DNA from 2 places in the Mycolicibacterium arseniciresistens genome. Region 1 is predicted to be linked to the other one. Evidence: riboswitches for the same ligand, from Rfam matches in the RefSeq annotation. Region 1 holds a riboswitch; the other holds the start of a gene.
What was found. Region 1 has a riboswitch for S-adenosylmethionine ahead of Q2100_RS24215 (bifunctional o-acetylhomoserine/o-acetylserine sulfhydrylase). Riboswitches for the same ligand answer to the same signal wherever they lie in the genome.

Region 1 (4,230 bases):
AGCCGCCCACCACCGCGGCCACCTCGGTGATGCCGAGGGCGGCCAGCGCCGCGACGTCGGCCGCCACCTGGTCGCGCACCGTGATCGCGGGGAACCGGGAACCCCAGGGCCGGCCGTCGGGTGCGGTCGTCGACGGTCCGGTGGAGCCCTGGCAGCCACCGAGCACGTTCGTCGAGATCGCGCACCAGCGGTCGGTGTCGATCGGGGCCCCCGGGCCGGCGACGCCGTCCCACCAGCCGGGGGTCGGATGCCCCGGTCCGGCGGGGCCGGTGATGTGCGAATCGCCGGTGAGCGCGTGCAGCACCACCACGACGTTGTCGCGGTTCGGCGAGAGCTCGCCCCAGCGCTGTACGGCGATGGACACGTCGTCGATCACGACGCCGCTCTCCAGCGTCAGGGGACCGATGTCCACCACGCCGATCTCGCCTTCGGCGGGCAGCGTCGCAATGTGCACGTCAGAGATTGTCACTTGCCCGCCCTCGCCGCCGCGAAGCCCTGCTCCAGATCGGCCAGGATGTCGTCGATTCCCTCGATGCCGACCGCCAGGCGCACCAGGCCGGGCGTCACGCCGGAGGCGAGTTGTTCCTCCGGGGACAGCTGGGCATGGGTCGTCGACGCCGGGTGGATCACCAGCGAGCGGACGTCACCGATGTTGGCGACATGACTGTGCAGCGTCAGGGCGTTGACGAAGGCCTTGCCCGCGTCGACGCCACCAGCCAGTTCGAAGGCGAGCACGGCGCCAGTTCCCTTCGGCGCCAAGCGCTTTCCGAGGTCGTACCACGGCGAGCTCGGCAGCCCGGCGTAGTTCACCGACAGCACGTCGGCGTGCCCGGCGAGGTACTCGGCCACCCGCTGTGCGTTCGCGACGTGGCGTTCGACGCGCAGGCTCAGCGTCTCCAGGCCCTGCGCGATCAGGAACGCGTTGAACGGCGCGGCGGCCGACCCGAGGTCACGCAGCAGCTGCACCCGGGCCTTGAGCGCGTACGCCGGCGGCCCGAGTTCGGCGAAGACGACGCCGTGGTAGCTGGGGTCCGGGGTCGTGAAGCCGGGGAACTTGCCGTTGGTCCAGTCGAAGGTGCCGGAGTCGACGATCACACCGGCGATCGCGTTGCCGTGCCCGCCCAGGTACTTGGTGGCCGAGTGCACCACGATGTCGGCGCCCTGGCTGATCGGCTGGATCAGGTAGGGCGTGGCGATGGTGTTGTCGACGATCAGCGGCACGCCGGCGTCGTGGGCGACGGCGGAGACGCCCGGGGTGTCGAGGATGTCGATCTGCGGGTTGGAGATGGTCTCGGCGAAGAAGGCCTTGGTGTTCGGCCGCACCGCCGCCCGCCACGACTCCAGGTCGTCGGGGTCAGCCACGAAGCTGACCTCGATGCCGAGCTTGGGCAGCGTGTAGTGGAACAGGTTGTAGGTGCCGCCGTACAGGCGCGGGCTGGACACGATGTGATCGCCCGCGTTGGCGATGTTGAGGATCGCGAACGTCTCGGCGGCCTGGCCGGAGGACAGGAACAGCGCCGCCACGCCGCCCTCCAGCGCGGCGATGCGCTGCTCGACGACGTCCTGCGTCGGGTTCATGATGCGGGTGTAGATGTTGCCGGTCTCGGCCAGCCCGAACAGCGCGGCCGCGTGGTCGGTGTCGCGGAACGTGTACGACGTCGTCTGGTAGATCGGCAACGCCCGCGCGCTGGTGGCGCTGTCGGGCGTCTGCCCGGCGTGGACCTGCTTGGTCTCGAACGACCAGCGTGCCGCCGGGTCGTCGATGATTTCGGGTGTGCTCATGGCGGTTCCAGGTCTCCCTGTCTGTCGGGGGGCCCGTACCTGCGGACCCGCGCTTGCCGTGTGGCCGACGGGATCAAGGGATCAGTCGGCTACTCAACCTGGTCGTCTCCCGGGGCACCCCCCCGCGGTTGGAGGGTTGCCGGCCAGCAAGCCGGGGCTTGACGCTGGCGCTCATGACCGATCAGAAGCTTAACGCACGCCGCGCCGCGGCTGCCACCATGGCAGGTGGCAGGCGGCGCGACGCGCGCTGACGGAGAACGAATCAGCCGGTGGCGCGTTGCCTGCCGACGTGCCCGTCGACGAAGCCGAGGATCACCTCGGCGATGCGATCGGGAGCTTCGAACATCGGGATGTGTCCGACGCCGTCGAGGTGGGTCACCTCGGTGCCCTCGGGCAGATGCTCGGTGAAGTGCCGGGTGAACCGGGGATGAGGCAGCACCCGGTCCTTCTCGCAGATCACCAGGTGTGTCGGGGTCTTGCCCTCGGCGATCTCCAGCAGGCCGGGCAACGTCAGCGACTTGACCAGCAGCTGGTAGTAGGCCGGGCAATGGGAGACGTCGTCGATGATCTCGGCCAGGTCCTCGTCGGACAGGCCGTCGGGCGTCCCGCTCACCGGCAGGTGAGTCAGATAGCGGGTGACCGGCAGTTTCAGCACATGTTGCCGGAGCACCAGGGTGGCCACCCACAGCGGCAGGCCGGCCAGGAACTTGCCGACGATCTCGAACTTCGCGGGGGTGAAGTGCTTCCACCCGCCGGCCGGCGCGATCCCGGTGAGCGTGCGGGCGCGGCCGCGCCGCTCGAGCTCGAACGCCACCCAGCCGCCCAGCGAATTGCCGACGACGTGCGCGGTGCCCCAGCCGAGCGCGTCCATCCTGCGCTCGACATCGTCGGCCAGCGAGGCGCTGTCCAGGAAGAACGGCCCGCGCGACACGCCGTTGTGGCCGAGCATCGTTGGCGCGAACACCTCGTAGCGGCCGGTGTCGGCGATCCGCGGGGCAACGCCCTTCCACACGTTCTGCGACATCATGAACGGGTGCAGCAGCAGCATCGGCTCGCCGGTGCCGAGGTGGATCGGTGCGCGTTCGGTCATGCTGCCCGACAGTAAGGTGATACCGCCGGTACCGCAAGATTGTCCGTTAGGGTCTGGCGCCGTGAGCCGGCTGATCGTGAGCACCGTCAACGTCAACGGCATCCGCGCCGCGGTGCGGCAGCGCTCGACCGAGAACCTCGGTCTGCTCGCGTGGCTGGCCGGCTCCGCCGCCGACGTGGTCTGCCTGCAGGAGACCCGCGCCGACGACGACCAGCTCTCCGCGGCGCTGGCCCCCGCCGTGGCCGACGGGTGGCGGCTGGCCGCGGCGAGCCCGCACGTCAAGGGCCGCAGCGGCGTCGCGGTGCTGTCCCGGCACCCGGTCACCGCGATGCGCCTGATGGAGTCCGACGAGTTCGGCGAGCACGGCCGCTACATCGAGGTCGACACGGCCGGGGTGACCGTGGCCAGCGTCTACGTGCAGACCGGTGAGGCGGGCACCGACCGGCAGCTGGAGAAGGAGCGGTTCATGGCCGCGCTCGCGCAGCGGATGGCCGCGATGAGCCGCGACGGCCGCGAGGCGGTGGTGTGCGGCGACTGGAACATCGCCCACACCGAGAACGACATCAAGAACTGGCGTGGCAACGTCAAGAAGTCCGGCTTCCTGCCCGGCGAGCGGCGGTGGCTGTCCGAGCTGCTCGATTCCGGCTGGGTGGATGTGGTGCGGGTGCTGCACCCCGATGTGGCGGGGCCGTACTCGTGGTGGTCGTGGCGCGGGCGGGCGTTCGACAACGACGCCGGCTGGCGGATCGACTACCAGCTGGCCACCCGCCCGCTGGCGGCCAGGGCGCGGGCGGCCAGGGTCGAGCGGGCAGACGCCTACGCGCTGCGCTGGTCCGACCACGCGCCGGTGACCGTCGAGTACAGCTGACAGGCGGCGAAAAGCCGTTGGCCGGCCATGAAAAGATCGGGTCATCATGAATTCTCCTGTCGAGATGCCGCCCCGGCAACCGCGCGTCGTCTTCTCGGGCGTGCAGCCCACGTCCGACTCCCTGCACCTGGGTAACGCGCTGGGTGCGGTGAAGCACTGGGTCGGCATGCAGGACGACTTCGACGCGTTCTTCTGCGTGGTCGACCTGCACGCGATCACGGTCCCGCAGGACCCGGAGACGTTGCGGCGGCGCACCCTGGTGACCGCGGCGCAGTACCTGGCGCTGGGCATCGACCCGGCGCGCAGCACGATCTTCGTGCAGAGCCATGTGCCCGCGCACACCGAATTGGCCTGGGTGCTGGGATGTTTCACCGGGTTCGGCCAGGCCTCGCGGATGACGCAGTTCAAGGACAAGTCGCAGAAGCAGGGTTCGGACGCCACCACGGTCGGCCTGTTCACCTATCCGGTGCTGATGGCCGCCGACGTGCTG
Region 2 (4,230 bases), on a different contig from region 1:
CACGCAGGCATCGCCGGCGTCCGGGTCGTAGTGGGTGAGCTCGCTGAGGGCGCGGGCTGCTTCGACCATCGCGTTCTCGTCGTCGAGGTACGCCAGCGCCACCGGGGCCGTCCGCATCAGCGATCCGTTGCCCGCCGTACGGCCGCCACTTTCGTGCAGCTTCTTCGCTTCCCGGCGTGCGTGAGCCGCGGTGAGAGCGCCGGACCGAGCGGTGGCACCGAGCACCTTGCGGGTCTGGATACCGACGTCCTTCGCCGTCAGCGACCAGGCGTGCCACCGCGCGACGATCGAATCCTGAGCTGCCTCGTCGCGGAGGTCGGCGCCGGTTGCCGCCACCTCGGAGATCGCGATGGCCATGGCCGTGTCGTCGGTCCACTCACCAGGCTCCCAGCCGCGGCCGCCGACCATCTCGACGTCGAGTTCCGGTCCGCGCGGCGGGTCGAATTCGTACGGCGCGCCGAGCGCATCGCCGGCAGCCGTCGCCAGCAGAACACCGACGAATCGGTCGTTACGTGCTCCCATGAGATCCCCCTCAACTATTTGCGCAATTCTGCGCTAATTACCTCACTGTACGCTGATGCACCGACATGGTTGGCGAAATGTTCCGGGACGGCAGCGGGCGGACGCTCGCCGACTACCCGCGGCCGTCGGTCGCCGTGGACACCGCGCTGCTCACGCTCGACCGCAGCCTCGGCTTGGTGGTGTTGGAGGTCCGGCGGCCGACTGGTCGCGGGTGGGCGCTACCAGGCACCTTTCTCCACGAGCACGAACGGCTGGCCGACGCTGTCAACCGGTCACTGTGGGACAAGGCGCATATTCGGGGTCTGCGGCCGCGGCAGCTGCAGGTGTTCGATGCTCCCGGTCGCGATGACCGCGGGTGGGTGCTGTCCGTGGCACACATCCAGGTGGTGCATGCGAGTCGGCTCGAGGATCGTTTCCATGACTCGACACGGTTGGTGCCGGTGACGCAACCGGGCCGGCTGCCGTTCGACCATGCGGAGATTGCGAAAAGCGCAGTGCACAACATTCGCTCGCGGTACAGCGACGAGCCTGACCCGGACCATCTGCTCGGGGATTCGTTCACGCTGCGTGAGCTACGGCTGGCACACGAAGCGGTGATGGGCCGGGAGCTACAGCGCGACACCTTCCGACGCACGATGGAGCCGCGGCTCGTCGCGACGGGTGAGACCACCGCGGGCGGCCGCGGGCGTCCCGCCGAGGTGTTCCGTCGAGCCGCTGCCGAGTCCTGATCCTCGGTTTTGCGCTCGAGCGGATATCGATGCGGTGTCCGACGCCGGCCCTTAGTCCCCGAGAAGGCGGGCGAACGCGTCCTCCGAAGCGCTTCGGCTCGGCGGCCATGTTGCCCTCCACGTCCTGAGCGGGATGTCAGCCAGTGGGTCGAAGGCGGCGGCGAGCCGCGGGTACTCCCGTCGGCGCCACTCCTTGAGTTCGTGATCGCCGTTCGAGAAGGCGGCGAGGCGCTCCTCCTGCACATGGCGGACCGCCGGCGCCGCACTGAGTCGCGCGCCGGCTCCGTTCATCAGGCTGTGCCGGCCCAGCGCGAACGGTCGAAACCCCCAACGCGCGACATAGGAATCATTGACCGCCAGGCAGGTCTCGCACGCCACGTAGGCCCAGCGAGACCGCCCACCCGCGGTGCCGCGAAAACAGATGACGCACAGATCTTTCGCCCGAGAGACGTCGTGCTCCGGCCATCGCTCGGGGTTGTCCTCGTCCCTGCACGACTGCCACCGGATGGGCAGGTCTGGCCGCGCTCTACTCCTGCGCTGAATCGGCCCCCGAATCCCTCCGCACGGGATGTGGACCGACAACTCGTCGATCCGCGCTCGCACTGCCGCATCCGCGGCGCTCAACTCCGGCTCGGTCACAGCTCACTCCTCGCGGCGACGCCGCGCGCGGGCGTCCACCTCTTGCACGCATCCGTGCCGGCTCTTCCCCTGGGGCACCGTGCGGTGGTCGTGCGGTTGCCGAGACGGCGGGCCAGGTACCCGTACAGCCGTCTGCTCGAGAGCTGATTCCAGGCTAGCGGGACGCACTGACAGGTGGATAGGTCGAAAGTGCGGGCAGCGGGTATCTATCGAGGGGCTTAAGCGGACAGCACGTAATGCCCCGGCCGGATCTCGTCTTCGCCGTCCCAACGGTATGCGACAAGATTCCCCGTTTTGACCGCACTGAAATCGACGCACGCGGAACGCCTCGTGTAGTCGCTGCCGGCCTCGGGTGAGCCGCTGCGCCAGTAGTGCCCGTAGAACACAGGGACGTCACCGCGGTACGTGTAGGAGCTCTCTGCCGGATCGACCGTGACGTCGGGCAGCTCCGGATACGCCTCGCCACTGGCAGTTCGGAAGTTGCCGTCCAACACCGCGAGCTGACGCAGTGTGGTCGCGTTCTCTCGCCACCACGCCACTCGGGCGCGACTGCGGGGGTGGCCGTCTTTGTCGTAGTAGGGCTCGAGCCGATGTTTCGCCAAGTCGATCTCGGGCCCCTTCAGCAGGACTTCGATTGCCTCATACAACGGGTCTTCCGTGTCCGAGGCGCGGACGAACTGCTCACGAGCGCTGAACCGATTCGACCCGAGCGCCTCCTCGACCACCCGCATCGACGGTTCATGCCAGCAGGCGTGCACCACGCGGATGTCGCCGAGATCCAGCCACAGCGGCATCGCCGCGAACCACTTCAGGTAGCCGGCGCGCGCCTCGCCGTCGACCTGGTCGAGGAACGCTCGGTGCTGGTTCGTGTTCTTCTCGGAGCGCGGCCGGAGATGCTCGCCGGGCCGGTCGGGATGCTCGGTGTCGTAGGCGACGGCGTTGAACTCGTGGTTGCCCATGACGATCTGGGCGCTTCCGCTGTCCACCATCCGTTTGACGGTCTCCAGCACCTGCAGTTGTTCGCCGCCGCGGTCGACGAGGTCTCCGACGAAGACGACTTGCCGACCTGGCTGCTCGTACGCTCCCGATTCGCCTACTCGGTACCCGAGTCGCCCCATTAGACGCGTCAACAGCGATGCGCAGCCGTGGACGTCGCCGATGATGTCATAGCCCGTCATGCTCATTCTCCCTTCAGAATTCGGTGAACAGGACGCGGTAGGTGTCGTCTGCGCTCACACAGTCGATGCTTCGTTCGCCATCCCGTTCCGTCAGCGTCACTCCGTACTGCTTCTCGGCTTCATGGAAGATCTCGAGCAGCAGTTCGCCCGAGACCACCGTGTCGATGTCGGTGATGGCGTACCGCGCATCCACCCTGTCGGCCGCGATGAAGTCGAGCACCACCCATGCGACATACGATGCGTGACTGACCATCCCGCCGTGTTGACCGAGCGACTGGCCTCCCGACAGATTCTTGATCCACAGATCTGAAGTCGTCATCGTCCCTCCCATCAGCGGCGGGCCGATTCGACCCGCAGGTCAAGTGGGGAAGAAAGAGTGGGCGAGTCTGCGAGCGAGCAGGTGCTTCGAGCTCTGCGAACTGCCTCGACAACTTCCACCTGCAATGTACCGCGAGGGTCCGACAGGACGCTCGTCGGCATCGCTATGACGAAAGCGCTTTGACGCGCCGAGTGATCCGCCCCATGAGTTCGCCCTCGACGTCCATGCGCAGGCGCACCGGACTCGCACTTGACGGTGGCACCGACACCGGCCCGACCTTTCAGTCGCCGTCCGCCTTCATGGGCCCATGCGAATTGGGATACTCAGGCGGGAGCTCGCCCCAGTGGTCCAGCCCGCACGCACCGTAGAACCACTCGTAGCTGAACTCCGGATGGCGTCGCTTGAACTGATCGGCCAGTCGCCGCGCCGATGCCGCCGTCCGCTCCCGGTCTTCCTCGTCGAGCTCCAGGTCCATGATCCGCCGGCGGAAGGCGGCCGCGGCGATGAAGTGCGTCTTCCAGACCACGGCCTCCTCCTATCCCTATCGCGTGTACGGCCGACGCATCGTGTCAGCTGCCACCGACAAGAACGTCGGCGGGCAGCGAGTCGCGAGCCGGGCCAAGGCGCCGGGGGAGGAGCGCGGGCATCGCGGCTATCGGGGCGGCTGCTCGTCCTCCGGCGGGTCGGGCTGCCGGTCGTTACGCGAGGCCGCGAAGATGACGCCCCCGATCTTGAGGTGTGGGGACCGGAAGAAGGCGGTGATCACCGACATCGCGACGCAGAACCCCGCGATGGTCAGGCCGCGGTGCGTGTCGTCGTGGCCGGCGGCGAGCACCATGAGCAC

Region 2: it holds a riboswitch for S-adenosylmethionine, as region 1 does, so the genes downstream of both, Q2100_RS01640 (hypothetical protein) here and Q2100_RS24215 (bifunctional o-acetylhomoserine/o-acetylserine sulfhydrylase) in region 1, are expected to answer to the same signal.

The regions. Positions count from the first base shown of each region.
Region 1 covers NZ_JAUMSQ010000250.1:15-4,244, forward strand. Annotated here, with positions in the region: partial or broken gene Q2100_RS24210 (alpha/beta fold hydrolase) at 1-469, opposite strand, end outside; gene Q2100_RS24215 (bifunctional o-acetylhomoserine/o-acetylserine sulfhydrylase) at 466-1,782, opposite strand; SAM riboswitch class IV at 1,827-1,961, opposite strand; gene Q2100_RS24220 (epoxide hydrolase EphH) at 2,045-2,872, opposite strand; gene Q2100_RS24225 (exodeoxyribonuclease III) at 2,943-3,740, shown strand; gene trpS (tryptophan--tRNA ligase) at 3,787-4,230, shown strand, end outside.
Region 2 covers NZ_JAUMSQ010000005.1:54,167-58,396, reverse strand. Annotated here, with positions in the region: gene Q2100_RS01650 (ADP-ribosylglycohydrolase family protein) at 1-522, opposite strand, end outside; gene Q2100_RS01645 (NUDIX hydrolase) at 600-1,250, shown strand; gene Q2100_RS01640 (hypothetical protein) at 1,302-1,889, opposite strand; SAM riboswitch class IV at 1,923-2,033, opposite strand; gene Q2100_RS01635 (metallophosphoesterase) at 2,108-3,067, opposite strand; gene Q2100_RS01630 (hypothetical protein) at 3,081-3,386, opposite strand; gene Q2100_RS01625 (hypothetical protein) at 3,667-3,912, opposite strand; gene Q2100_RS01620 (hypothetical protein) at 4,039-4,230, opposite strand, start outside.